DNA from 3 places in the Stagnihabitans sp. genome. Region 3 is predicted to be linked to each of the others. Evidence: riboswitches for the same ligand, from Rfam matches in the RefSeq annotation. Region 3 holds a riboswitch; each other region holds the start of a gene.

Region 1 (3,769 bases), on a different contig from region 3:
ATAACTTCCTGGCAGGCACGGGCGCTCCGCTGGAGGTTATTTCAGCGCCGATTAACGACCTTCACAACATGTAGGCGGACGCAAGCTGCGATCCAGGTCAGTTGATCGAAACATATCAGACGCTTGCAGTGCCCTTCACGGTCAATCGCCATGGCTCCGCCGGGTTCCGAGGCACTGACTTTTGATCATGATCCAGACCGCCGCAGGGCGCCGGACATCCGCGCCAAGGGGGGTGAAGGCGACATTCTTTGTGACATGTGAAAACGCGGCATTCGCGGCCGATTTCGTCCGGCGCATGGTCGACGAAGGCCATGAAGTGGGACACCACACCTTCACCCATCCCAACACGGCAGCCTCTTCTGGTATCGCGCCCGTCTTGGAAATCAATCCCACGCCAAGGCTGATCGCCGCAACCGTTGCGCGCAGGATGCCGATGTTCCGGCCGCCGTATCTTGGCAGCTTAAAGCCGGCCACCCCAAAGGAAATCCGACCGATCCCTCTGGCACAGCCGCGTGGGCTTTACGGTGTCGGGTTGCGCGCTGGCTCCCATGGTCAGCGGCTTGGTCCGGCAGACCGTGACCCATTCGTGATGGAATGGATCAGTTGAGGGGTTCGACAGATCGACGGAACTTTGGCGGCGTTCCCGTTTCTGGTTTCGTCGACGGGCACAGGCGCGGGATTGCCGCGTTTGCCGAAGGGCTTCAGGCCCAATTTGGCTGTTGTCCCACCGGTTCTCCATGGCGACAATGCCACTTGCATTGCCGGGCTTTTGGCGGAACCTTGGGGCCATGACTGACCCAGCCTCCAAACCCGTCCCCCCCGCCCGCCTGCAACTTCGGATATTTTTCGGGGACGACGCCATGCTTGGCCCCGGCAAGGCAGAACTGCTGGAGTTGATCCGCGACACCGGCTCCATCTCTGCCGCCGGACGCGAAATGAAGATGAGCTACAAGCGCGCCTGGATGCTGGTCGAAGAGATGAACGCGGCCTTTCGTGACCCGCTGGTCGAAAGCAGTCGCGGTGGACCGGGCGGCGGCGGGGCGCGGGTCACAGAGGCGGGTTTGACCATGCTGCGTCTTTACCGCGCCATCGAAGAAACGGCGGCGCGGGCCGGTGCGCAGGACATTCAGGCCCTGAAGTCGATGCTTCGCGATATTTCCGCGCAGAAATAGCGCTTGCATCCCAATGCTTCCTTCATGATATGTTTGGCCGAACATATCGTCTTCTGGAGGATTCCATGACCTTTCTGACCCGTCGTGCCATGCTGCTGGCGCTTGGCCTGACCACTGCCCTCGCTTGGCCGGGCTTTGCCTCGGCGGCGGAAATCACCGTCTTTGCGGCCTCCAGCCTGAAGACGGCTCTGGATGCGATTGCAGCGGATTGGGAAAAATCGACCGGCAACAAAGTGACCATCTCTTACGAATCTTCGGCCAAGTTGGCCAAACAGATTCAAGACGGTGCACCGGCGGACATCTTCATTTCCGCCTCCAAGCAGTGGATGGATACCTTGGCCGATGCCAAACTGATCAAGGACGACAGCCGCAAGACCATCCTCGGCAACACCCTTATCTTGGTCGCAGCGGACAAGGCCGCCGCGAAGGTTGATATCGCCAAGGGGTTTGATCTGGCCAAGCTGGTGGGTGACAGCAAGTTGGCGATGGGTCTGGTCGACTCGGTTCCTGCCGGCCAATACGGCAAGGAGGCGCTGACCAATCTTGGCGCATGGGATGCAGTTGCACCCAAAGTGGCACAGGCTGACAACGTCCGCGCTGCCCTAAAGCTGGTGGAAACCGGAGAGGCTGCTTATGGCGTCGTCTATGCGTCGGACGCGATCTCCGATGACAAGGTCAGCGTTGTCGGCACCTTCCCGGAAGACAGCCACAAGCCGATCATCTATCCTGCCGCCGTCATGGCCGCCAGCAAGGCACCCGAAGCGCAGGCCTTCCTTGATGACCTGTCCTCTGATGCCGCAGGCGCGGTCTTCACGGCGCAGGGTTTCATCGTCGTCAAATAGGGGCCTCCGGAACCAGAACAGCGAAGGTATTCCGCGCCTTCCCGTCAAAAGACGCGCTGCGCCTGTCCCGGCGCGTTTCGCCTTTGAGTGCCGGGCCGTCGGTGGCGCAACCTTGGAAAGGGGACGGGTGATCCCAAGCGTCAGGCGGTGCTAGACCGGGCATCGGCAATCCCGGATGGCCTGAAGGCCAGCCATTTCGGGGCTGCCGAGGGTGCGGCGCACGGTATCGCGTGCGGGACTTCTGCCTCCGTTCCTGCCCTTCGGAGCCTTGCTGTGCGGCTTTTTCCTGCTAGAACACAGCTGTTCTCAGGGCGGGGCGCAATTCCCCACCGGCGGTATAGCCCGCGAGCGCCTTCCTTCGGGAAGGGTCAGCAGATCCGGTGTAATTCCGGGGCCGACGGTATAGTCCGGATGAAAGAGAACCATGACTTGCGCGCTCCTTTCGGGCGTGCAGGGCTTGGCTCGTGCTCTGGGACCTAGCGCAATTTTGCAGAGGTTCCAAATGACTGACACTTACAAGACCACTCGGATCGCCTTCATCAAGGCGCGTTGGCATGCTGACATCGTCGACCGTGCGCATGAGGGTTTCGTCGCAGCGGCGGCGCACCTGTTGCCCGGTGCCACGATCGACGCCTTCGACGTGCCGGGCGCCTTCGAGATGCCGCTTCTGGCCAAGAAACTGGGGCAAACCGGGCGCTATGACGCCGTTGTCGCCGCCGCCTTGGTGGTGGATGGCGGGATCTACCGGCATGACTTCGTCGCCGCCGCCGTGGTTGATGGGCTGATGGCCGCGCAGATGGAAACCGGGATGCCGGTCTTCTCCGTCTCGCTGACCCCGCACAACTTCCAGCCGGTTGAGGCGCTGACCACCTTCTTCCGCAACCACTTCGTCAAGAAGGGCGAAGAGGCCGCGCATGCGGTCCGCCACGTGCTGGACCTGAACGCCTCGCTGGCGGCAGGCGGCACCAAGTCCGCGTAAGGTTCACACGGTCAGGCCAGCCGCACGGTTGGCCTGACCACAGCGAGTTTAGCCTGGCATCAGCGGCAGAGAATGGCCGAACTTGCGGGCCTTTGTGTCCAGATAGCCCGCGTTGAACGGGTTCGCCGCGATCACCAGCGGTTCGATGGCCGTCACATCAATCCCATGACGGCGCAAAGCTGCCACCTTTTCCGGATTATTGGTCAGAAGCCGAATCTTGGGTGCCCCCAAGGCCTGCAGCATCTCCGCCGCTTCTGCATAGTCGCGGGCATCTTCGGGCAGGCCAAGTGCACGGTTGGCCTCGACCGTATCCATTCCGCGGTCCTGCAAGGCATAGGCGCGCATCTTGTTGGCCAACCCGATGCCGCGCCCCTCCTGGCCGCGCAGATAAACCAGAATTCCGCCGGGCGAGGCTGCCAATCGCCGCAGGCTTTCCTGCAACTGCGGCCCGCAATCGCAGCGCAATGAGCCGAAAGCGTCGCCGGTCAGGCATTCCGAATGCATCCGCACCAAAGGCGCGCCGGTGGTCTTGCCGGCTGAGACAAGCAGCAGATGTTCGGTCCCATCAATCCGGCTTCGGAAGGAATGCGCCCGGAACGGGACAGAGGAATAAACCGTCGGCAGGTCCGCCACGGCGACGAACTCCACCAGAGCGCGGGGATCGGAAGTCAGAGGGAGGGCTTGCATAGACGCTCCACATATTTGGCGATGACGTCGGATTCGACATTGAGCAGATCACCCGGTTGGCGGGTCTGCAGGTTGGTGTGTGTCCAGGT
Region 2 (7,635 bases), on a different contig from region 3:
TCCTTGACGGCATTCAGCGTCAGGCTGATGCCATCCAGCGCGATCGAACCCTTTTCAACACAGTAGCGCGCCAGCCCCTGCGGCAGGGTCAGTTCGATCCGGTATGCACCGGCTTCTGGGATCACGGCCTCCAGCCGGGCGAGGCCATCGACATGGCCCTGCACCAGATGGCCCGACAACCGGGTGGACATGGAAACAGCGCGTTCCAGGTTGACCACGGTTCCCGCCTGCAGCGCGCCAAGATTGGTGCGGGCAAGGGTCTCGGGGCTGGCATAAAAGGTGGCGCGGCCGGTGGCGTCATAGGTCACCACGGTCAGGCAGGTTCCGTTGACGGCCACGCTTTCGCCCAAGGCCAGATCGGCAAAGCCGGTCTCGATGTCCAGCGTCAGATTGCCATCCGCCTGATCCGCTGCCCGGATCCGTCCAAGGTTTTCGATGATTCCAGAGAACATGTGATGCGCTTCCCTTCAGGCTGGCTGGGTGTTGTGGGTGATGGTGATGTGGTCGCCTTGATCGGGTGGTCCTTGCTGGATCAGCACCCATTCGTCCCAAAGCCCGGTCTCGCGCAGGGTCTTCAGCAGCGCCGGCCCGGCTTCGACCAGCACTTCGTTGCAGCCCTGCGCCGCGAGGTCTTGCAGGGCTGTGATCAGGTCGCTGGCGATCACCGGACGAAAGCCGCGCTGGCGTGCTTCCTGCAGATAGGCGGCGTCCACGCGTGCCCTTCCGTCAAGAATGCACAAGATGCGCGCTTTGCCGGGAATGTCGGGGACGTGGCGCACGGTGAAGGCCGCGCGGTCGGCCAGCACGGTGCCCGACCCAGTCAGGATTGCGTCGGCCCTGCGGCGCAGACGGTGGGCCAGCGTCAGAGCCTGTGGTCCGGTGAAGGTCTTTTGCCCCGGCGGTGGGATCATGCTGCCTGATGTGTCCAGCGCCTGCTTGACAGTGATGAAAGGTCGTCCGCGTTGCACCCGGCTTGCAAAGGGCGCCAGAAGCCGCGTTGCATCGTCGAGCAGGGTCGGCCGTTCGGGATGGTCCAATTCCTGCAGCGCGTGAACCGCCAGCCCCGCCCCCCGCAACCGCTCGGCCCCGCCGGATGCCAGCGGGTTGGGGTCGGGCACGGCATACCAGACCTCACGCGCCGGCGTGGTCAGGATTGCTTCCGTGCAGGGGCCGGTTCGACCGTGGTGGTTGCAGGGCTCCAGCGTGACGATCACGGTGGCGATCTTGTCGGCCACCCCTGCCTGCCGCGCCAAAGTGATGGCCAGCGCTTCGGCATGCGGTTGGCCGGTGCCGGGATGGGCGGCGGCGATCAGGGTTTGCCCCGCTGCATCCAGAAGCACGCAAGCCACGGAGGGGTTCGGTGCCGTGGCACCTTCTGTCGTCGCCGCCAGGGTCAAGGCATCACGAAACGCCGCCGCCAGAACGGCTGCCCTTGTGTCATTTGAAGTCATGTCCCGCGTCATGCGCCTTCCCCGATCCACCACCGCGTGTCAGGGACGCACAGGCCAACGACGCTGCCCCCGAAGTCAGGGGCTGCGCGCGTCGGTCTGTTCTCTTCCATCCGGACTATACCGTCGGCCCCGGGATCACACCGGTGTCTGCTGACCCTTCCGCAAGGAAGGCGCTCGCGGGCTAGGCCAAGGCCATTACCGCCGGTGGGGAATCACACCCCGCCCTGAGAACGTCTGAATGACCTAGGCCGAGCTTGGCGTCAGGGCAAGGGGGCCATGATGCCTGAAATCCTTGCCTGTGAGGCAAATGGCAATCCAAGGCGAGATCCGGGCCCTGACAACGGCGTTTGGGACCCTTCGGCCACCGGGGAAGCCTTTGTTCCGCGGGGAAGGGAATGGCCGGGTCGGCCGCGTGAAAGCGGGGTGGATTGCACGCGTGCAATCCAGTGTATCTATATGTTTTGAATATATATTCAGAATTTTGTCAGGACTTTCTTAACGATTGCGCAGCCGCAGCCAACCCGCCTTTTGGGCCCATTATCCCGCCGCGCTGCCCCTTGCCCGCGTGCACGATCAGATCGCTGTGCCGCCAGACCTCGACCTGCCCCCCCCAAAGAGAGGCAAACGGCATCCTGCCAATCCTTCCCGGCTTCTGGTCGCAATCGCCCCGATGGACCTGCCCAAGGGCATGGCGCATCGCCGACGGCTCACCATAGGGCCATGCTCCGCCACACTCGCCAAAGCCGCCAATGTCGCCGAAACCTTCTCTTCTGCTGCCCCTTTCAGACTTGTACAAATATCCTGGGTGGAGGTCCGGCAGGAGGGGCGAGCCCCTCCTCCGGGCAGGGGGGTGCGGGGGGGGCGGCAGCCCCCCCGCTTCCGGATCGGATGTCGAGGGCGCCTTTGGGCTGTAAAGAACCAACACCTCATGGCGTGCCAGCCATGGTCCAGCCGCGTCTTGCGGCCTTCCCGCCCCATCCCCGAGTGTTTGTTGCCGCCCGCTGGCGCGATCCGCGTCCCGTGATTGCGCGCAATCGCAAGGCCATCGGCTTTGCCGGCGATGTGGGGGCGCACCTCTGGCCCTTCGGCGGGTACGGGGATGTTCCAGACGCCGCGCTCCATCCGGGCCGTTGGGGTCCAGGAGCGAAAGACCAGCGCTGCACCCTGGGTGACAACGACAGGCAGCGCCGCGCGTGCGCCTCGGGCCTCCAGACCGGCCAGCCAGTTGCGCAGGTTGAGTTCGGCCTTGATCGGCCACCAGGCCGAAATCGTCAGCCCGTGCAGGTCCCCGAACCGGTTAGTCAGCGCCCAATCCAGATGGTCGACCACCGCCAGCGCGGCGGCATGCCGTGCCTCGACCGTCATGGCGGCGCGTTCGGCCAGCAGGCGGTGGGGTTCGGCCCTGCGCCAGATCGACACATCCCGGGCCTGTTCAGCGTCGACAGTGGCAGGGTCGAACGCGGCCGCAAGACAGGGGGGCGAGGCGGGAGGCTTCATGATGTCATCCCTTGCAGCCATGCCAGCGCGGCCCGGGCTTGTGACAGGATCGTGGTGATGCGGCCCGCCGCCGAGGGCAGGCTGTTGATCAGCGCCACGCTTTGGCCGGCAAAGGCGGCCATTGCTTCCAGATCCCCGGTCGTGGTGCGCAGCGGCGAGTCGGTGGAGCATTTCAGCAGCGGGCGCCCATCGTCCCAGGCAATCACCTCCCGCGGGAGGCGATCGGGGTGGTGGCCCATCAGGTCATGGCCCAAGGCCCGCGTTACCGAGTTGCCGATCACGCGAACCGGGGAATGGGGCGGCCAGTTCAGCGCGAAGGCATCGGTGTAGACGGTATCCTCGGCCTGGGCCGCCAGAACCCGCGCCTTGTGGTCGTCATGGGCGAAGGAGTCCTGCGTGGCCAGAAACGCCGTGCCACAGTGGATGCCCTGCGCACCAAGAGCCAGCGCGGCAATCAGGCTGGCCCCGGTGGCAAACCCGCCCGAGGCGATGACGGGCAGCGTGGTGGCGCGCGCGACCTGTTCCACCACTATCAGGGCTGCCACGGTGCCATGGATGTGGCCACCGGCCTCGACCCCTTGCACGATCAGCACATCGACCCCGGCCGCCTCTGCCGCCTTGGCCGCAGACAAGGACCCGACCTGATGCAGAACCAGACATCCCGCCGACTTGGCCTTGGCGATGGCGTCGGGCACCACGTCCCAGAAGAAGCACATGGCCGGAACCTTGTGGTCAAAGCAGACCTGCAATTCGGCGGCCAGCAAAGTGGGGCCCGGTGGCTGCCGGGATCAGGTTCACCGCAAAGGGCCGGGCGGTTCTAGCCCGCACCGCCGCAATTTCGGCAGCGATCAGGGCAGGGGTTTCGCGCACCATGCCAAGGATGCCGAAGCCGCCGGCCTGCGCCACTGCGACCACCAGATCCGACCGCGCGACGCCGCCCATCCCGGCCAGAAGGATCGGCACATCACAGCCCAGAAGCGAACAGACGGGGGTATGCAACGGATGATCTGGCATGGCACGTCTTCTTCGGGGTTAAAGCCTTGGGGGGGGGCCCGCGGTGCCATGGGCGTTGCGGGCGTCCAGAATGTTCATGTGGATCGAGCCTGCGATCCGCTCGGCCCGCTCGATCACCCAGGCGGCACCGGCAGGAGGGCAAACCTCGACTGCGGATTGGCGGAACAGGTCCAGCCAGCGGGTAAAATGCGCGCCCTCGACGGGCAGGAGCAGGTGTTTGGGCATCGGCTGGCCGTGATAGCGCCCGGTCATCAATGCGACCGAGGACCAGAAGTCCACAATCTTGGCCAGATGCGGGGCCCAGTCGGTGATGCGGTCGGCAAAGACCGGGCGTAACAGAGGGTCCGAACGCACCCTGTCGTAAAAGCCGTGCACCAGCCGGGCCAGCATGGCGTCGTTCAACCCCGTGTGCGCCATCAGGTCGGCGGTCATGGCAGGACGGGCGCTGGCCGTCTGCTCTGGCCGTCTGGGCGGGTGGGGACGTCATGCTTGTCATCTGGGGGTCCTGCGATGGGCGGGCAGCGGCCCGCTTGAGGCGTGTTGAACCCCGGCAAGCCGGGTACGGCCTGCCGGGGACAGGTGCTTATTTGATCGAGGCAAGATAGGCCGCAACATCCTCGCCGCCGGTGGCCATCTTGAAGGTCATCTTCGCCACGGCCTTGTCATCGCCGGTCTGGGTCTTCAGCCAGGCGGTTGGGTCGGTGACATAGGCGGCCACCATCGCCTCGTCCCAGATGAGGCCCTTGGCGGCGGCGGCGGTGATCGAGTCGCCATATTTGAAATCCGGATAGCTGGCGACCTTGCGACCGATCACGCCGTAAAGGTTCGGGCCGGTCTTGCCACCTTTTTGTACGGCCGTGCCATCGGGGGCCACGATGGAATGGCAGGCCTTGCAGCGTTTGAAATCATCGGCGCCCTTGGTGGCATCACCCGCCGCAAAGGCGGGGGCAGCGGCAAGGGTCAGGGTTTTCATCGCGGTGTCCTTCGTGGGTTGGGGAAGTGTCCGGATCAGACGAGGGCTTCGATCCGGGTGTCGGGGAACTGGGTCACGGCAGCGAGGATCGCGGTGCGATCCGGCATCAGGCAGGCGGCGGTCGACAGGGCATCGGCCAGTGCGGACGACGGTGCGCTGATCGAGATTGAAGTCCAAAGCGCGGCGGCGGGCAGGCCGGTGGCGGGTTTCAGGATATGGCCGACCGTGCCCTTGGCATCAAACACTGTCCCAAGCGGCGCGGAAGTGGCCAAGGCGCGTGAGGCCAGATTGACCTCGCCTCCGCTGGCCAGTTTGACCGGCCAGCCCTTGGCGCCGGGCATCTGGCCAAGGGCGCGGAATTCGCCGGTGTTGATCAGGATGTCGGTCAGGCCCTCCTGCGTCAGCATCTTGGCCAGCTTGTCGGCGATGAAGCCTTGCGCCACGCCGTTCAGGGTCAGCGCCATGCCTTCGGGAATCACGATGGCGTCGGCGTCATAGGTGATGCGGTGCAGACCGACTTGCGGCAGAAGGGCGCTGATCTGCGCGGCGGTGGGGGCCCTGCCTGCAGCAAAGCTGGTCGCGTAAAGTTGCCATAGGGGCTGAACCGTCGGATCGAACAATCCCGCAGTTGCGGCGTGAACGCGGGAGCACAGCGCAAGACACTCCAGCAGTTCGAAGGGCGGCGCATCCAGTCGGCCTGTGGCGTTCACCTGCGACAGGGCCGAGTCGGCGCGGTACAGGCTGAAGATGCTCTCCAGCCGGGTGATCTCGGCCAGCGCGCGGGCGATGATGGCGGGGGCGTCCGGGTGGTCGAGGGAGATTTCGGCCTCGGCCCCGAGGGCTGTTCCGTGCCATTGCGGGATCTGGGCTGCCCGGGCCGGAAAGGACAGAGGCAGGGCGGCCACGGCAGACAGGGTCAGAAAGCGGCGGCGAGTCAGGGTGGCGCGGCACCCATGTCGCTGACATAGGTGACGGTGACGGTGTCGATCTGCTCGGGCATCCTGAGGTAGGCCACCGCGTCCTTGACCTGGCTGAAGAACAGGGGCTTGCCGGGATATGTGGCAAGGTGGACCTGTGCCTTGGGGCCGGGGTGGCCCAGAATGTCCATCTGGCAGAAGTACCCCGTTGAATCGGCGGTCATGGCGACTGGCAAAGGGATAGGGGCCTGCTCTTTGCAGGCAGTCAGAAGGAGGAGGGCGAGGACAAGGCGTTTCATGGGGTCACCTTGCGAAAGGCTGCGGTGGCTAGGGCCAACGCCGCGATCGGCCACAACACAATGGACGTCAGCGAGGCCCAGACCGGGATCGTGTTGGCGGCCCCCGCCACTCCGGCAGCGGCAGAGGTGGCTTGGGATGCGGCAAGGTTGTAGAGCCGGAACGCGTCGGCTGGATTGGCGAGCAAGGCCAGCGGAAAGACTTTGGTGGTGAAGATGCCGCCATTGTCGGCGACTATGCCAGACAGCAGAGCCAGATCATAAAGCACGATCAGCCCCAGCCACAGCCCAATCGCCAGCCCGGCGGCCCCCGACGGCCTGCGCGCCACAGCCGAGGCGGCATAGCCGACGCCAATGAATGTCGCTCCCAAAAGAACCGACGACCACGTCAGCCGCCACAGCGAGGTTAGGCCCGCCACCGCAGTCGGATCGTCTGACAGTGCGACAACGGCGGCGATACCGTAGCCCACGACCACGGCAAGGGTCAGGATCGCCAGATGCGCCAGCAGCTTGCCAAGCAGGATTTCCGGGCGTGACACCGGATAGGTCAGCAACAGCGGCAGCGTACCACGCTCCACCTCGCCGGCAATGGCGTCGAACGACATGAGCAGGGCGACCAAGGGCACCAGATAGACCGCGAGACTGGTCAGACTGGCAACGACGACCGACAACGGGTCCGCCCCGATGGTGCCGGTGGCAGAGGAGCCCGCCGCCGTCAGCACCACTGAAAACAGCGCCATCATCGCGATGGATATGGCGACCCAGCGGTTGCGAAGGGCAATGCGGAACTCGGTGCCGCAGGTGGCAAGGATGCGGCTCATTGCCCGGCCCTTTTGCTGAAATGGCCGTAGATGTCTTCCAGCGAGGGCGGCTGCACGTCGATATCCGCGATCTTGCTGCCAAGATCGGAGATGCGGGCCAAAATGCGCAGCTTGTCTTCCTGCTTGCAGGTCAGCGACAGGATGCCAGCGGCAAGGGTGGCTTCAGGCAGGGCAAGGGCCACCTCGGCCTCGGCCCCTTGGCAGGGCGTGACGTGGAAGGTCACGGGAAGGTCCGCGCGCTTGCGCAGGTCGGACAGGGTGCCTTCGGCCACCAAAACGCCGCCAGACAGGATCAGGATTCGGTCGGTGCGCGCCTCGACCTCGGTCAGGGCGTGCGAGGACAGAAGGATTGACGCGCCATCTGCCACAAGCCCGTCCAGCAGTTCGTAGAAATCGCGGCGCGAGACGGGGTCGAGGCCCGAGGTCGGTTCATCCAGCACCAGCAGACGCGGCTTGCCGATCAGGGTTTGAGCAAGGCCGACGCGCTGACGCATGCCTTTGGAATAAGTGCCGATGCGCCGGCGGGCGGCATGCCCCAGACCCACCCGCTCCAGCAATCCCATCGCCAAGGCGGGATTTTCACCGCGCAGGGCAAGGTAATGGCGCAACTGCTCCATCCCGGTGAGGGACGAATGAAAGGCAGCGTTCTCGGGTAGATAGGCAACA
Region 3 (11,759 bases):
TCCCACGCCGCCCCCGGCTTCCGCTCTGGCTGGGCCGTGGGCCCCGGCGAATTCACCGCCCGACTGCTGCCGGTGTCCGAAACCATGCTGTTCGGCAACCAGCCCTTCATCGCCGACATGACGGCACTGGCCGTCTCGCGCCCCTCGGCCGTGGCGCGCGGCATGGCCGAGCGCTTTGCCCGCCGGGCCAAACTGATCAAAGAGGCGCTGCAGGGCCAGAACTCGATCCACGTCCACGAACCCGGCGCCGGCATGTTCTCGGTCGTCGACATCCGCGCCACCGGGCTGTCGGGCGAAGAGTTCGCCCGCAAACTGCTGCAGGAAGAACTGGTCGCCGTGATGCCGGGCGAAAGTTTCGGCCCCTCGCTCAACGGCTGGCTGCGTCTCAGCCTGACCCGGCCGGATGAGGAAGTCGTCGAAGCCTGCCGCCGCATCGCCACCTTTACCGCGCGCCAGTTGAAAGGGAACTGACATGAGAACCGTCGGAGAGCGTCTTGTTGAAGGCCTTGAAGCCCGCGGCGTCCGCGTCGTCTTCGGCATCCCCGGCGTCCATACGGTAGAGCTGTACCGCGGCCTCTCGGGCTCCAGCATCCGCCATGTCACCGCGCGCCACGAACAGGGCTGCGCCTTCATGGCCGATGGGTACGCCCGCACGTCGGGCCAGCCCGGCGTGGCCTTCGTCATCACCGGGCCCGGCCTGACCAACGCCTTGACCGCCATGGGCCAAAGCCGCGAGGATTCGGTGCCGGTACTGATCATCTCGGGCGTCAACCGCCGGGAGTCGCTTGGCAAAGGCTTGGGCCGCTTGCACGAACTGCCCGACCAGTCTGCCCTCGTGCGCGCGCTTTGCCCCTCACGCCAGATCCTGTCGCCCGCGGATATCGGCCCGACCCTGGATTGGGCCTGGGCGCTCTTGACCACCGGACGCCCCGGTCCGGTCCATATCGAAGTGCCGACCGACGTCATGCCCCTGCCCTGCCCGCCGCTGGCCGACCCCGCCCCGGCCGCCGCGAAAGCCCTGCCCCCGGCCGAGGCACTGACCCAGGCCGCCGCCCTGCTGAATGCCGCCAAACACCCCGTGATCCTCGCCGGAGGGGGCGCCCGGGGCCAAGAGGCCGCACTGCAGGCGCTGGCCGAACACCTGAACGCCCCGGTGATCGAGACGACCAACGCGCGCGGCATGCTGCATGGTCACCCGCTTTGCGTCCCGGCATCGCCCAGCCTTGCCCCGGTGCGCGCCCTGATCGCCGCCTCGGATCGCCTGCTGGCGGTGGGAACCGAAATCGGCCAGACCGACTATGACATGTATGCCGACGATGGCCTGCCCTCGCTCGCCAACATGATCCGCATTGACACAGACGCCGCCCAACTGGCCCGCCATCCCGCCACACTGGCCCTGCAAGGCGACGCCGGGGCCACGCTGACCGCCCTGCTGCCCCTGCTGAGCCAGCATCAGACCGGCGCGGAAGCCCGCGCCGACCAAACCCGGACCGAGGCCCGCGCCATCCTCGCCGACCTCTCCGCCACCATGCCCGCCCAGCTTGAGATGGTCGAAACGATCCGCGCCGCCTTGCCGCAATGCCTCATCGTTGGCGACAGCACGCAGCCCGTCTACGCCGGCAACCTGTACTATGACCACGATCGCCCCGGCGGCTGGTTCAACGCCGCCACCGGCTTCGGCGCGCTCGGTTTCGGCCCCGGCGCCGCCGTCGGCGCCGCCATGGCCGCCCCCGGCACCAAGGTCGTTTGCCTGATCGGCGACGGCGGCCTGCAATTCTCCCCTGGAGAGCTCCGCACCGCAGTCGATGAACGCCTGCCCATCACCTTTCTGGTCTGGAACAACGCCGCCTTCCGCGAAATCGCCGACGCCATGCGGGGGGCAAATACCGAAATCATCGGCTGCCACCCCTCGCCCCTCAACATGGAGCCCTTCGCCGCGGCCTGCGATCTGCCCTTCACCTCGGTCCCGCAAGACCCCGAGGTGCTGCATTGGGCGCTCTCGCAACCTTGTGACGGTCCCCGCCTGATCGAGGTTCGGGTCAGCCTTTGAGCCCCCGATTTTTCTGCGAAAAATCAACCAACCGTTTTTCTGCGAAAAACGCGCCAGAATTTTCGTAGAAAATTCGTCCCGTCGATTTTTCGTACGAAAAATCGGGTCAGGCGTTCTTGGCCAGCCGTGCTTCCAGCACCTCGAAGGGCAATCCCGGCGCATCCTTGGCGCAGCGGATCACCAACGAGGTCTTCACATTCGCCACATTGTCCGCCTTCAGCAACTGTTCGGTCAGAAAGTTCTGAAAGGTCGACAGGTCCGGTGCGACGCATTTCAGGATGAAGTCGATCTCGCCGTTCAGCATGTGGCACTCGCGCACCAGGGGCCAGGCGCGGCAGCGACCTTCAAAGGTCGACAGATCCGCCTCGGCCTGGCTGTTCAGCCGCACCATGGCAAACACCTGCACCTCGAAGCCCATCTCGCGGGCGTCGATGTCGGCGTGATAGCCCTTGATGTAACCTGCCTCCTCCAGCGTGCGCACCCGGCGCAGACAGGGCGGCGCCGAAATCCCCACCCGACTCGCCAGTTCCACATTGGTCATGCGGCCGTCACCCTGCAACTCGGCCAGAATCTTCCGGTCAATCGGGTCAAGCTTGGCTACGGACATGGCAGGGCTCCTGTTTTGCTGTTCCTTACGCCCTCGCCCCCATCTGCGCAATAATATTTCACCCTTGCGCAACAAAAAGTCGCAAGCACGGCAGGCCTTTCCCAATCCGCCGCCGTTCCCTATATCAGCAAGGCTGCAACCGGACGAGGGCGACATGGGCGAGACACGGCACACCAAGGTTCTGATCATCGGCTCCGGCCCCGCAGGCTATACGGCGGCGGTCTATTCGGCCCGGGCCATGCTGAACCCGATCCTTGTGCAGGGCCTGACCCCCGGCGGCCAGCTGACCATCACCACGGAAGTCGAGAATTGGCCCGGTGACACCCACGTCCAAGGCCCCGACCTGATGGTCCGGATGGAAGAGCACGCCAAGGCCATGGGGGCCGAGGTCATCTCGGACTACATCACCCGCCTCGATCTGCAAAACCGTCCCTTCACCGCACAGTCCGACAGTGGTGTGACCTACACCGCCGACGCCGTGATCCTCGCCACCGGCGCGCAGGCCAAATGGCTTGGCCTGCCGTCCGAGCAGAAGTTCAAGGGCTTTGGCGTCTCGGCCTGCGCCACCTGTGACGGCTTCTTCTATCGCGGCAAAGAGGTGGTGGTGATCGGCGGCGGGAATACGGCGGTCGAAGAGGCCCTGTTCCTGACCAACTTCGCCACCAAGGTCACCCTGATCCACCGCCGTGACAGCTTGCGGGCCGAAAAGATCATGCAAGACCGCCTGTTCAAGCACCCCAAGATCCAGATGGTCTGGAATTCCGAAGTGACCGAGGTTCTGGGCACCGACGCCCCCGCCTCTGTCACCGCCGTCCGCACCCGCAATCTGGTGACCGGCGTGGAAACCGACATCCCCTGCCACGGCTTCTTCGTGGCCATCGGCCATGCTCCGGCGTCCGAACTGGTCAAGGACCAACTGCCCTTGCACAACGGCGGCTACGTTCAGGTCGAGCCCGGCACCACCCGCACCGCGATCCCGGGCGTCTTTGCAGCGGGCGATCTGACCGACCATGTCTATCGTCAGGCCGTCACCAGCGCCGGCATGGGCTGCATGGCCGCTTTGGACGCGGAACGCTGGCTCGCCGGTGGACACTGACCTTCGCCCATGAACAGGCCGCCACCGCAACGCGGGGCGGCCTTGGGCGCCACACGTCACCGCAGCGGGGCCATCTTGCTGAGCAGGCCATCCTTCAGGACATAGTGGTGGAAGATCGCCATCGCGGCATGGCCCAGAATGACCAGCATCAGCGCATTCATCACCAGCACGTGCACATCGCCCAAGCTGTCCATCTTGCCAAACCACGTCAGCGCCCCAAGGGTCGGGGCCGCCAGCATCAGGCCGTACAGCACCCAGTGCCCCACATCCGCCGCGCGCTCGGCCAGTGTCTTTTGACCCGCAGCCTGGGGCGCGCCGGTCACGACCCGAACAGCCAGGCGCAGGATCACCAAAGCCAGCAGCAGCGAACCGGCCCAGACATGCCAGACCGGGGTCAGGCCGATGACGGGGTCCCCGGCCAAGTGGGCGTCCAGCGCCTCCCCCATGCCGTCAGAGATCAGATAATTCGCCGCAATCAGCAGGGCGGTTGCCCAGTGCAGTCCGATTTGCAAACCGCTGTACGCCGTTTTCGAAGCCATGTGTCGTTTCCTTTTGGGGGCCGGCACCCGGCGGCCATTTCCGCCATGTGGTGCGTGATGGCCGCTACCTAGATCATGCTGCACCTGCAGCAATGGCCCAAAAGGCTTAATAAACTGCAATTGCGGGCGGCTATAACCGAAGGTCTAGGCCCGCAATCGCCGAAAACCGGATAAAATCCGTTCAGTGCACCCAGACCGGTGCCATGTCATGCTCGCGCGCAAGCGCGAAGGCCAGTTTGCAATCGGCCACCAGGGCCAGACGTTCGCCGTTCGGGCGGTGCACGGCATAGATCGTGGCCACGCCTTCCGCCTGCTCTTGCAGCGCGGCCGGCAGATCGGACACGGCGACCGGTCGCACATAGACGATGGCGCGTTCGGCGGCGGTTTGCGCCGCGGGCGTGGTGTCGAATTTGGTATTCATCTTGTGTTCCTTTGACGTCCAGACGTTTTGACAGCTGCGCTCACGAGCGACCGACGCGGATGGTTTGCACCACCGTTTCGGGCGCTTGCCGGCGCAGATCGACGTGCAACAGGCCATGTTCCAGATCGGCCCCGCCCACCTCGACCCCATCGGCCAGCACGAAGCTGCGCTGGAAGGCCCGGGCGGCGATGCCGCGGTGCAGATAGACCCGCTCGGTGATGTCCTCGGACTGGCGGCCCCGGATCACCAGCTGGCGATCCTCGACCGTGATCTGCAGGTCCTCCTCGCGGAACCCCGCTACGGCCAGCGTGATGCGATAGGTGTTTTCGCTGGTCGCCTCGATGTTGAAGGGCGGATACCCTTCCGACGCGGTCTTGGCGGTGCGTTCCACCAGCCGTTCAAGTTGCTCAAAGCCCAAAAGATACGGATGGGCGCCGAACGTCAGTTTCGTCATGGTCATGTCCTTGTGGCAAGCGACATCGGATGCGCGGACCCCGAAGGCACCCGCTCTGTTGAAATATGGGGCGGCAACCGGCGCAGCACAAGCCCCCGCCCGCAGCGGACCGCCGGGGCCGGGTTCTGCACAAGTTTTTTGCCTGAGGTCTTCTTTTCCTTGCAGAATTTTTTCCGATCCGCCGCGAATCGTTATATGATCATTTTATGCCGTCCTTACCCAAGACCTGACCCATGAACGCCTCCAATCAAATGAACTTCGAAGACATGCTGCGCATCAAGCTTGAGGTGCTGCGGCGCGAACATCGGGATCTGGACGAGGCCATCCATGCCCTGGAACTCTCCAGCCGGCCCGACCAGCTGACCCTGCGCCGCCTCAAGAAACAGAAGCTGGCGCTGAAAGAGCAGGTGGTGAAGTTGGAAGACGACATCATCCCCGACATCATCGCCTGATTGCGCCAGCAGACGGCAGCGGCAGATTGCCCCGCGCACGGGGCCGTCTTCTGATGCGGTCCGGGCTTGGTCCGGCGCAAATGGCGGGCTTGGTTCTTGCCCTGCGGCCCGTGCCAGTATAATCCGCGCGGATCACTTTGGGGGCGCGCATGGTCGTTCAGGTCGGGATCATCATGGGAAGCCAGTCCGACTGGCCGACGATGAAGGAAGCAGCCAGCATTCTGGATCAGCTGGGCGTGGAGTATGAGGCCAAGATCGTCTCGGCGCATCGCACGCCGGACCGGCTGTGGGACTACGGCAAGTCGGCCGTGTCACGCGGGCTGCAGGTGATCATCGCAGGCGCCGGGGGTGCGGCCCATCTGCCGGGCATGATGGCGTCCAAAACCCGGGTGCCGGTGGTGGGCGTTCCGATCCAGACCAAGGCCTTGTCCGGTGTCGACAGCCTTTATTCCATCCTGCAGATGCCCAAGGGTTATCCGGTGGCAACCATGGCCATCGGCTCTGCCGGCGCGGCCAATGCCGGCCTGATGGCGGCGGGCATTCTGGCCTTGCAAGACGCGGCCCTTGCCGCGCGGCTGGAGGCGTGGCGGGCGGCCCTGTCCGCCTCGATCCCCGAGGAGCCCAAAGATGAGTGAACTTCCTTCCGGCGCTGTCATCGGCATTCTGGGCGGCGGGCAACTGGGCCGGATGCTGTCGGTCGCGGCCTCTCGCCTTGGCTTTCGGACGCATATCTATGAACCGGGCGCCAATCCTGCGGCGGGCGATGTCGCCCACGCGGTGACGACAGCGGCTTACGAGGACGAGGCGGCCCTGCGCGCCTTTGCGGCTTCGGTCGATGTCATCACCTATGAATTCGAGAACGTCCCGACCTCGGCGCTTGACCTTTTGGAAAGCCTCAAGCCGATCCGGCCGAACCGCAAGGCGCTGGCCACCTCGCAGGACCGCCTGCTTGAAAAGGATTTCCTGACCAGCCTTGGCATCCCCTGCGCGCCCTATGCGGCGGTGGACCGGGCCGCCGATCTGGACGCGGCGGTTGCAAAGATCGGCACGCCCGCGATCCTGAAGACCACGCGGCTGGGCTATGACGGCAAGGGCCAGCGCCGCATCCTGTCGCCCGCCGATGTCCCCGCCGCCAAGGCCGCGATGCGCCAAGCCTCGGTGCTGGAAGGGTTTGTCACCTTCACCCATGAGGTTTCGGTGATTGCCGCCCGCGGCCTTGACGGCTCTGTCGCCTGCTTTGACCCCGGTGAGAATGTCCATCAGGACGGCATCTTGCGCACCACCACCGTGCCCGCCAAACTGACGCCCGGCCAGCGCACCGATGCCATCCTGCTGGCCGCCCGCATCCTGAACGCGCTCGATTACGTCGGGGTGCTGGGGGTTGAACTGTTTGTCACAACCCAAGGCCTGATCGCCAACGAGATTGCGCCGCGCGTTCACAACTCGGGCCACTGGACGCAGAATGGCTGCGCGGTGGACCAGTTCGAACAGCACATCCGCGCCATCACCGGCTGGCCCCTGGGCGACGGATCGCGGCACTCGGATGTGGTGATGGAGAACCTGATAGGCGATGACATCCTGAAGGTGCCCGCCATCGCCCGCGAAAAGCACGCCGCCCTGCATCTGTACGGCAAAGGCGCGCCTCGGCCGGGGCGCAAGATGGGCCACGTCAACCGCATCAAACCGGGCAAATAGGCCGCGTCAGGCCTTCGCCTCGGCGTCCGCCTCGGTCTCGGGCGAGTCGGTGTCCACCAGCCCCAGAACCAGCCCGGCGCGGGCGGCTGCGGCCAGTTTGGCATAGCGCAGGCGGAACTCCAGCAGGTGCTCCTCCTCCAGCTCCTCCATGTCCATCAGGGCGTTGTGCGCGCCCTTGGTGGCGCGGATCAGTTCATCCAGCTTGATCTGCACCGCCTTGCTGTCGGTGTTCTGGGTGTTCTGGATCAGGAACACCATCAGGAAGGTCACAATCGTGGTGCCGGTGTTGATCACCAACTGCCACGTGTCGGAAAACCGAAACAGCGGCCCGGTCACGATCCACAGCACAATCACCGCAGCGGCCAGCGTGAAGGCGCGCGGGCGGCCGGACTGTTCGGCAATCTGGCGGGCAAGGGCGCCATAACGGTAGGGCATCGGAAACCTTTCACGGGGCGCAAAGCACGGGAGGCAAGGCCTCCCTAGCCCTTCACATTAGGCCTCCCCGCCCTTGGCGCAATCAACGAGGTTAGCGCCGCGCGCCACGTCATTCCCGGCGCAAAATGGCCGGTTTCCAGAAAACTCAGCGTCTGGGCAATCACCTCCGGTGAATGCATCATGAAGGTGTGGCTGACCGGCAAGGTCAGATGCGCCGCCATCCCTTCCAGCCAGGTCGAGGCGACCGACACGGTGCCATCGTCCGGCCCCGGCAACAGCCGCGAGAACAGGGGGTTGAGCGAGCGTGTCCCGGCGATCACCCCCACCTCGTAATCCGCCGCCGGCAGCTTGCGCGGCAGGGCCTCTGGCCCGGTGCCAAGTTCCGCCCCGGCCGGCCCGTTGACCCAGTGAAACGCCGCCAGCCCCCCCAGCGCATCCACCACCTCTGACCCCTGATTGGGCGGCGCCAGCATCACCACCCGGCCCAAAGCCGCCGGCCGATGATCGCGCAGCCACAACCGCAACAGGATGCCGCCCATCGAATGGGTGACGAAATGCAGCCGGTGCCCGCTGTCACAGCGCGCCACCCGCGCACCGATGCCCTCGGCCAGTTCCGTCAGGCTGGCCTTGGTGGAAGGGTAGCTTTCGTTGATCACCCGATAGCCCCGCGCCCGCAAGGCCGCGTCCATCAGCACCAACGAGGCCTCGGTGCGCGCCAGCCCATGCAGCAAAACCACACATTCCGCCCGCTCTGGCGTGCGGCCCTGGGCGGTCAGTGCGGCAAGGAACTGGGCAGCAGGATGACGCATGCCTATCAGATGCGGCCAAACCGCGCGTCGCGCAAGTCAGCGCCGCAGGGACAGATCGCCACAAGTGGCAATCAGCTGACCCAATAGACCCAGTTGTTCCAGAATGCGCCGACAGATTGCTGAAACGGCGCATCCATCAGCTGCCCGAAATCCTCCGCTGTCAGGGTCGCGGCATCGACCCCCTGCAGCAGCATGCGCAGCACATATCCGCCACTGGGATCGGCAAAGCGGATCATCGCACCGTCCGCAGTCTGCCGGATCTTCAGATCGGCAAAGGTCAGGTCATGGTCGCCGGTGGCGTCGTGAAAGCCGGCACTCAGCAGGATATGGTCGGTGCCCTTCACGAAGTCGGTCACCGTGCTGAAGTCGGACCCGAAGTTAGAGGCCATGACAAAATAATCATGCCCGTTCCCGCCGGTCAGGCTCTCGCCCAGACCTCTGCCGCCGAACAGGAAGTCATCGCCCAAGCCGCCGTCAAGGCTGTCACGTCCGGCCCCGCCGAACAGCTGATCGTTGCCCGCCCCACCAAACAGCATGTCATTGCCAGCGCCGCCGTCGATCAGATCAATACCGCCCTCGCCGTACAGCGTATCGAAGCCGCCCATCCCCATCACAAGATCGCGCCCGTCTCCGGCATGAACCTGATCGGCTTGGCTCGACAGCAGGAAGCGATCATTTCCCGCCAGCGCCGCCGCCACCAGCGCCCGGTCATCGGCAGCGTCCGCTGAGGTGAGGGCGGCAGCAAAGGCAGTCCCGGCGATGTTCGTCCCCACCATCTGCCACGACGCGCCTGCCGTCATTGCGACATGGATCATCTGCACCTTGCCGCCGCTGATCAGCCCCGCGCCATCGAAGGTCAGATCTGGGCTTGATGCAGTCACCTCGCCCGCAGCCGAGTGCACGTTCAGATCCTCGGCATAGGCCCGTTCGAATTTCGCCATCATATGCGCCGTAATGCCCGTGGCGTACCAGCCGCCATGCTGGCGGAAGGTCTCACCCGGCGTCTCCTGCGTCAGAACAGGATCAGCCCCCGCATAGGCCAGGTTGAAATTGATCTGCGTATCGTCAAATGCCGTCGTGGCGCGCAAAAGGGTCATGTCTATCTCCGCTGAAATCCAAGCCACGGTCTCTTTTTCTTGGCGGATTCGTCAAGCCCGGCCGAAATGCACCAAGCCCGCGCATCAGCGCACCGCGCCGCACTTGCCGCCTTTCGATTGTGCCGTTAAACCAAAGCGGCCGGGGCTGATCCCGGTATTCTCAGGGCGGGGTGCAAGTCCCCACCGGCGGTATAGCCCGCGAGCGCCTTTCGCCTCCGATTTTCCGGGGCAGAAAGGGTCAGCAGATCCGGTGTAACTCCGGGGCCGACGGTATAGTCCGGATGAAAGAGAGAATGTGTGCCCCGTCCCCGCCCAGTCGTGAGGCGGAAGGGGTGCGCCTATCCCCCTGATTTGTGAGGTCGATAGGAGTCACCCATGAATCAGACCAACTTCCTGAAGGGCGCGGCCTATATGGTGCTTGCGGGCATCTGCTTTGCCACCGCCAATGCCATCACCTATCACATCACCGCTCCGGGCGACTGGGGCGGGTTGGGATTCAAGGCGCAGTCCGACACCTTCTGGCAATATGCCATCGCAACGCTGTTCTCGGCCCCCTTCATCCTGCGCCATGGTCTGGCCGGGCTGAAAACCTCTCGCCCGGTTCTGCACCTTGTCCGGGTCATCATTTCGGCGCTTGGCGTGCAGGCCTTCGTGCTGGCCGTCGCGGCCCAGACGCCGATCTGGCAGATCATCTCGCTGGTGATGACCTCGCCCATCTTCGTGCTGGTCGGCGCGGCGCTGTTCCTCGGCGAGAAAGTCTCGGCCCCGCGCTGGATCGCGGCCGCCATCGGGCTTGCCGGGGCCACGATCGTCTCTGGCCTTTGGACCTCGGGTCTGACCTGGGCGATGGTCTATCCCGTGGCGGCAGCCGTGCTCTGGGCCGGCTCGTCGCTGATGACGAAGGTCCTGACAAGGACCGAGCAGGCCCCCGCCATCACCCTCTGGCTTCTGGTGCTGCTGACACCCATCAACGCAGGCCTCTCGGCCCAGGCCGGCTTCGAAGTGCCCACGTCCCAGATCCTTGCCTGGCTGGTGTTCGGCGGGGTCATCATGATGGCAGCGCAATATCTGCTGACATGGTCCTACGCCGCGGCTGACGCCACCTTCGTGCAGCCCTTCGACGACCTCAAGCTGATCAGCAACATCCTGATCTATGGTCTGGTCTTCGGCTACTGGCCGGAAGGCAACATCTGGGGCGGCGTGGTGCTGATCCTGTGCGGCTCGCTTTACCTGCTGTGGTCGGGCCGCAGCACCCAGACCCTCGCCGTCACCGCCTGATCCAAGATCGGGAAAAGCGGTCCCGCCGCTTTTCCCGGCCCCACAAGAGGCTGGACTTTCGCGCCCCCGTGCTTATGCCTTAGGCATGGCCCCCAAATCCCCCCGCCTCGCCGCGCGCGCCCTGATCCTGCAAGAGAACCGGCTTCTCTTGGTCAATGCCTATCCCGGCGGCCGTTCTGACCTGTGGTGCGCCCCGGGCGGCGGCATGGAATCGGGGACCTCGCTGCATGAAAACCTGATGCGCGAGGTGTACGAGGAAACCGGCCTGCGCATCGCGGTCGGCGTCCCCGCCCTGATCAACGAATTCCACGATCCGGCCACCGGCTTTCACCAGGTCGATATCTTCTTCCGCTGCACCATCACCGATGGCGCCCTGTCAACCTCATGGCGCGACCCCGCCCATGTCGTCACCGAACGCCAGTTCTTCGCGCAATCCGACCTGACCTCGGGCCGGATCCGATTCAAACCCGACAGCCTCGCCCATGCGCCCTGGGAAGACGGCGTCACCTATGACCCGTTGGAACGTCTGATCCGATGAAGCGCCTTGGCCATGAGTAGAGCCTTCGTGAAAGAGGGCGACGGCGCGTTGGATCCCCTGCCCGACCTGCCGCTGTCCCCGCATCCGAACTACGTGACGCCACGCGGCCTTGCCGCGCTGCAGTCGCGCCTGCAAGCCCGCCAGACCCACCTCGCCGCGCTGAAAGCCCGCCCCGACCGGCTGGACAAACTGCCAGAGGCAGCCGCCGAACGGGACATCCGCTATCTGGAAGCCCGCCTGCGCTCGGCCATCCCGGTCGACCCCGCGACGCAGTCCCGGACCGCGGTT

The links. Region 3 has a riboswitch for FMN ahead of AC1Y2B_RS13780 (DMT family transporter). Riboswitches for the same ligand answer to the same signal wherever they lie in the genome.
Region 1: it holds a riboswitch for FMN, as region 3 does, so the genes downstream of both, AC1Y2B_RS22445 (6,7-dimethyl-8-ribityllumazine synthase) here and AC1Y2B_RS13780 (DMT family transporter) in region 3, are expected to answer to the same signal.
Region 2: it holds a riboswitch for FMN, as region 3 does, so the genes downstream of both, ribD (bifunctional diaminohydroxyphosphoribosylaminopyrimidine deaminase/5-amino-6-(5-phosphoribosylamino)uracil reductase RibD) here and AC1Y2B_RS13780 (DMT family transporter) in region 3, are expected to answer to the same signal.

The regions. Positions count from the first base shown of each region.
Region 1 is NZ_CBBQHX010000067.1:131-3,899, forward strand. Features, by position in the region: partial or broken gene AC1Y2B_RS22425 (hypothetical protein) at 1-74, shown strand, start outside; gene AC1Y2B_RS22430 (polysaccharide deacetylase family protein) at 188-607, shown strand; gene AC1Y2B_RS22435 (winged helix-turn-helix domain-containing protein) at 789-1,172, shown strand; gene modA (molybdate ABC transporter substrate-binding protein) at 1,238-2,014, shown strand; FMN riboswitch at 2,313-2,441, shown strand; gene AC1Y2B_RS22445 (6,7-dimethyl-8-ribityllumazine synthase) at 2,517-2,993, shown strand; gene ribA (GTP cyclohydrolase II) at 3,042-3,680, opposite strand; gene AC1Y2B_RS22455 (riboflavin synthase) at 3,662-3,769, opposite strand, start outside.
Region 2 is NZ_CBBQHX010000067.1:3,946-11,580, forward strand. Features, by position in the region: gene AC1Y2B_RS22455 (riboflavin synthase) at 1-452, opposite strand, end outside; gene ribD (bifunctional diaminohydroxyphosphoribosylaminopyrimidine deaminase/5-amino-6-(5-phosphoribosylamino)uracil reductase RibD) at 468-1,463, opposite strand; FMN riboswitch at 1,546-1,687, opposite strand; gene AC1Y2B_RS22465 (5-formyltetrahydrofolate cyclo-ligase) at 2,025-2,948, opposite strand; gene AC1Y2B_RS22470 (NAD(P)H-dependent flavin oxidoreductase) at 2,945-3,712, opposite strand; gene AC1Y2B_RS22475 (nitronate monooxygenase) at 3,681-3,962, opposite strand; gene AC1Y2B_RS22480 (group III truncated hemoglobin) at 3,981-4,394, opposite strand; gene AC1Y2B_RS22485 (c-type cytochrome) at 4,546-4,935, opposite strand; gene AC1Y2B_RS22490 (FAD:protein FMN transferase) at 4,971-5,840, opposite strand; gene AC1Y2B_RS22495 (nitrous oxide reductase accessory protein NosL) at 5,870-6,151, opposite strand; gene AC1Y2B_RS22500 (ABC transporter permease) at 6,148-6,969, opposite strand; gene AC1Y2B_RS22505 (ABC transporter ATP-binding protein) at 6,966-7,635, opposite strand, start outside.
Region 3 is NZ_CBBQHX010000020.1:9,546-21,304, forward strand. Features, by position in the region: gene AC1Y2B_RS13715 (pyridoxal phosphate-dependent aminotransferase) at 1-471, shown strand, start outside; gene AC1Y2B_RS13720 (5-guanidino-2-oxopentanoate decarboxylase) at 473-2,050, shown strand; gene AC1Y2B_RS13725 (Lrp/AsnC family transcriptional regulator) at 2,157-2,657, opposite strand; gene trxB (thioredoxin-disulfide reductase) at 2,812-3,753, shown strand; gene AC1Y2B_RS13735 (cytochrome b) at 3,810-4,292, opposite strand; gene AC1Y2B_RS13740 (DUF1150 family protein) at 4,474-4,713, opposite strand; gene AC1Y2B_RS13745 (Hsp20 family protein) at 4,754-5,167, opposite strand; gene AC1Y2B_RS13750 (YdcH family protein) at 5,401-5,619, shown strand; gene purE (5-(carboxyamino)imidazole ribonucleotide mutase) at 5,769-6,254, shown strand; gene AC1Y2B_RS13760 (5-(carboxyamino)imidazole ribonucleotide synthase) at 6,247-7,314, shown strand; gene AC1Y2B_RS13765 (low affinity iron permease family protein) at 7,321-7,749, opposite strand; gene AC1Y2B_RS13770 (alpha/beta hydrolase) at 7,794-8,558, opposite strand; gene AC1Y2B_RS13775 (calcium-binding protein) at 8,630-9,655, opposite strand; FMN riboswitch at 9,808-9,952, shown strand; gene AC1Y2B_RS13780 (DMT family transporter) at 10,031-10,933, shown strand; gene AC1Y2B_RS13785 (NUDIX domain-containing protein) at 11,019-11,471, shown strand; gene AC1Y2B_RS13790 (GreA/GreB family elongation factor) at 11,484-11,759, shown strand, end outside.